2 regions of the Serratia sp. NPDC087055 genome follow, and region 2 is predicted to be linked to the other one. Evidence: predicted binding sites of a transcription regulator. Region 2 holds the regulator's gene; the other holds the start of a gene.
What was found. The regulator CRP, encoded in region 2, controls carbon source genes, mostly activating them, when cyclic AMP is high. The targets are predictions, from matches to a motif close to ATGTGANNNNNNTCACAT.

Region 1 (2,205 bases), on a different contig from region 2:
AAGCGCCAGCAATGCGATAAAGCGTCACAGGGCCACTATCAGCAAGAAGGCCATTAACGGATGTGATGGTGTTGGAACCGCTCACTGCGATAGAAGTTTAGCAGACACCAGCCCAGGGCAATCAACGCCAGCGGGGCTGCGACAAAACCAATATTGCCCATACCCAGATGCAGGCTGACCTGGTTACCCAGCAGCGCGCCGCCGCCGATACCGAAGTTGTACAGCCCGGAGTAGATCGACATTGCTACGTCAGTGGCATCCGGTGCCAGGTTCAATACCTTGGCCTGCATCGACAGGCCAATCGCCATGATTGCCATACCCCACACGGCAAACAGCAGCGTCAGATGGTTTTCATTGCCGGAGGCCGGTAACAGCAACAGCAGACTTAACATCAGCAACGCGATGGCACCGATGAAAAAGCCCGACGGGAAACGTTCGCTAAAGCGGCTAAACAGCAGGCTGCCGATGATACCGGCGGCACCGAACAGTAGCAGCATCAGCGTCGTGAAGTTTTCTGACAGCCCAGCCACGGTCTGAATAAAGGGTTCGATATAGCTGTAAGCGGTGAAATTCGCCGTCACCACAATAATGGTCAACATATACAGGCTGACCAGCGCCGGGCGCTTAAACAACATGGGGACGCTGGCCAGTGAGCCAGAATGTTCGCTCTTCAGCACCGGCAACAGACGCCACAACAGCACCAACGCCAGGGTGGCACAAACGGCGATACCGATAAAAGTCATACGCCAGCCCAAGATCTGGCCAACGATACGCCCCAATGGCAGGCCAAGTACCATCGCCAGTGCGGTACCGCCCGCCAGCAAGCTCAGCGCCTGTGCTTTCTTGCCTGCGGGTGCGACGCGGATCGCCAGTGAAGCGGTGATCGACCAGAATACGGCGTGGGCCAAGGCGACACCGGCACGGGAGATCACCAGCGTGGTGAAGTTCCATGCAACGGCGGTCAACACATGGCTGGCGATAAACAGAATGAACACGCCGATCAACAGCTTGCGCCGTTCAATCTTGCTGGTCAGCAGCATGCACACCAGTGAGAAGGCAGCAACAATCCAGGCATAAATCGTGATGATCAACCCCACCTGCTCGGTCTGCATCGAAAAGCTTTGGGCGATATCGCTCAGTAACCCTACCGGAATAAACTCGGTGGTATTGAAGATAAAGGCCGACACGGCAAGAATGACCACGCGCAACCAGGCGGTTGAGCGAGAGACCTGAGTGTGTTCCATGTTAAACGGGATCCGGGCAGGTGCGGGAAGTAGCGATATTTTAACCAATTGGTGGGGTAAATGCGATACGCGTCACACTTTTATTGGGGTGTTTTTTTCAACTGCTTTTTGCCACTTATGGCCTATTGGTCGGCAAGCCTTTAGCGGACAAACGTGTTATACCGAAGAATTAATCATCCGGCAGGCGCATATTAAACAATAATAATATCAAGAGACGGCGAGAAATCTGGTTACTCTATTGAGGTCACTATGTCAGCTATCTATGATTGGTCCGTGTTGTCATTACGCCGTATTTACGATCGTCGCATCAAGGGCGCTCCCGTGCTCGACAGCACACGCCTGTTTCCTGATGCACAACGCTTTACCGACCAGTGGCCACAGATCCGTGAAGAGGCGCTGACCGTGGCGGAAGATCTGCGTAATATCCCGCGATTTCACGAGATTATGATCGAACAGGCGTCGATCTCCGACAACGATGCACGCGACTGGCGGATGTTTATCATGAAAGCCTATGGCCAGCCGATTACGCGTAATCTTGCACGCTGCCCAACGCTGGCGGGTCTGATTGCCTCATCCCCCGACGTTCTTTCCGCTTCGCTGTCCTTCCTGGCGCCCGGCAAACAGGTGCCGGCACACCGTGGCCCGTTCCGGGGCATTCTGCGTGGCTATCTGGTGTTATCGATGCCTAAAGGTGCCGATGGCCTGCCTGCCGCCGTGTTAAAAGTGGACGGGCAAGAATACCGGCTGAACGAAGGAGAATTTATGCTGTGGGACGATACCTTCGAACACGAGGTATGGAACGACAGCGATAAGGTGCGTACCGTGCTGCTGCTGGATATCCGCCGCCGCGATTTATCCACCGGGCTGCGGATCCTGTCCAGTGGCATCATTGCACTGGTGCGGCTGAACGTGCGCTGGATCCAGCGCCAGTTCTAAGCACCGCCCAGGTAGGCTTTCCTCA
Region 2 (2,205 bases):
TATCGTGTGCCACCGTGCGCAGCCGGCCGGCAATCACCTGTGCATTGCGGCGGATGATGGCTTCGGCCTGGCTTTGCTCCACCAGTTTTTGCACTTCTTCCGGCAGATGTAGACTGACGGTAATGTGTTCCTGCAGATCCAGTGCGACCTGAAAAGTACGCTGTAGGCGCTTTTGTTCGAGGTTACTGGCGTGCGGTAGAAAGTTAAGCTGCTGATACAGCAGGGTGATCAGATCCATCACTTTTTGCTGGCGTATCAACAGTGGCGGTAATGCGGTCTGTGGATCGGTATGCTGGGTCAGCAGCGAATATTTGGCCTCAAAGTAGTCCGCCAGTTCCAAATAGAGCTGATTGAGCGATTCGCGCATCGGTTGTTCTTTCCACAGCGTGAACCAAAACCAGGTAAACAGCCCGTACCAGGCGGTACCCACGACGTATAGCAGCGGTGCGTGCCAAAGCGGAACTGTACCGGCCATACTGAGGGAGAAAATGGCGGCAACCAGCGAGGCGGGCAACAGGCGGGCATGTAACGGACTTATTTCACCGCTGACGCCGAGAAGCAGTGCCAGGCCAAGCATCAACACCGGCAACGGCAAGTGCCAAAGTAATGCTTGCTGTAATAGCAGGCTGCTGAGTGCAAATAGAGAGCCACCGACAATCAGACGTTTGAAGAAGCGTTTGTGAGGGGTGTCTAGCCCGGCAATATTGCAGCAGGCAGGAACCAGGGAAAATAATAGGCCGTATTGCAGTTGGCCGATCAACAGGCCGAGTAACACTGGCAGGCACAGCACCAGCGTTTGCCGCAGTGCATAGTTGACTTCCGGGTGGTAAATCAGTCTGCGCCACATGATGACTTGGGGCATAAAAAAACGGCGCGAATCATCGCGCCGTTTTTTCAGTGATTAACGCGTGCCGTAAACGACAATGGTTTTGCCGTGGGCGGAGATCAGGTTTTGATCTTCAAGCATTTTCAGAATACGGCCAACGGTTTCACGTGAACAACCGACGATTTGGCCAATTTCCTGACGAGTAATTTTAATCTGCATACCATCAGGATGGGTCATGGCATCAGGTTGTTTCGCCAGGTTCAGCAGTGTTTGCGCGATACGGCCTGTAACGTCCAGGAAGGCGAGGTTACCCACTTTCTCAGATGTTATCTGCAGACGGTTTGCCATCTGGGCTGACAGGCGCATCAGGATGTCCGGGTTGACCTGAATTAACTGGCGGAATTTCTTGTAGGAAATTTCAGCCACTTCGCAGGCGGTCTTCGCCCTAACCCAGGCGCTACGCTCCTGACCTTCTTCAAATAATCCAAGCTCGCCGATGAAATCCCCCTGGTTAAGGTAGGATAAAATCATCTCTTTACCTTCTTCATCCTTAATCAGCACCGCGACGGAGCCTTTGACGATGTAGTAAAGCGTTTCGGCTTTTTCACCTTGGTGAATCAGCGTACTTTTGGATGGATATTTGTGGATATGGCAATGAGACAGGAACCATTCGAGAGTAGGGTCTGTTTGCGGTTTGCCGAGAACCATTCGCTGTTATCCTCTGTTGTTATCGCTGCCTTGTGTCACAGGGGTCAGAGTTCCCTGTAAAACCTGTTGTCGCCGTTGTTTTAATGGTGGCTATCAGCAGATTTTGAGGCGTGTCATAAATATACGCTGTCGCTCTAGCATATTAACTTGCCGGGAGAGCTGCAAGCTACATTCTGTTAACATACCGGTAAAGGAGCCTTTCCCTGGGAGTTTCCCTGAAATCAGTGTCCCGGAAAGATTTATTGCGGCTCTGTTTGTAGCACAGAGTGAGGCGGGTGTCTTGTGTTGTCTCGCTTCAGCATGATTAGCATCAGGTTCCGTTGCCAGTTTCTATGCGAAAGCGTACCCTGATTTTAAGAAATTAACCGGAGTGACCAGTATGCAGGCAAGAGTTAAGTGGGTGGAAGGGTTAACGTTTCTGGGTGAATCCGCGTCTGGCCATCAGGTGTTGATGGACGGCAATGCGGGCGACAAAGCGCCCAGCCCGATGGAAATGGTGCTGATGTCGGTAGGGGGCTGTAGTGCTATCGACGTGGTGTCGATCCTGCAAAAAGGGCGTAATGATGTGCGTGATTGCGAGGTCAAGCTGACTTCTGAACGACGTGAAGAAGCACCGCGGCTGTTCACCCATATCAACCTGCACTTTATCGTGAGCGGTAAAGATCTGAGCG

Region 1: a site for CRP is predicted at 1,305-1,322, ahead of ACI2J2_RS01615 (sugar transporter). Genes of this name have one in related genera too.

Annotation. Positions count from the first base shown of each region.
Region 1 covers NZ_JBJDOG010000001.1:354,682-356,886, reverse strand. Annotated here, with positions in the region: gene ACI2J2_RS01615 (sugar transporter) at 54-1,244, opposite strand; gene ACI2J2_RS01610 (aspartyl/asparaginyl beta-hydroxylase domain-containing protein) at 1,494-2,180, shown strand; gene ACI2J2_RS01605 (ABC transporter ATP-binding protein) at 2,177-2,205, opposite strand, start outside.
Region 2 covers NZ_JBJDOG010000006.1:205,106-207,310, forward strand. Annotated here, with positions in the region: gene ACI2J2_RS21825 (YccS/YhfK family putative transporter) at 1-847, opposite strand, end outside; gene crp (cAMP-activated global transcriptional regulator CRP) at 902-1,534, opposite strand; gene ACI2J2_RS21835 (OsmC family protein) at 1,914-2,205, shown strand, end outside.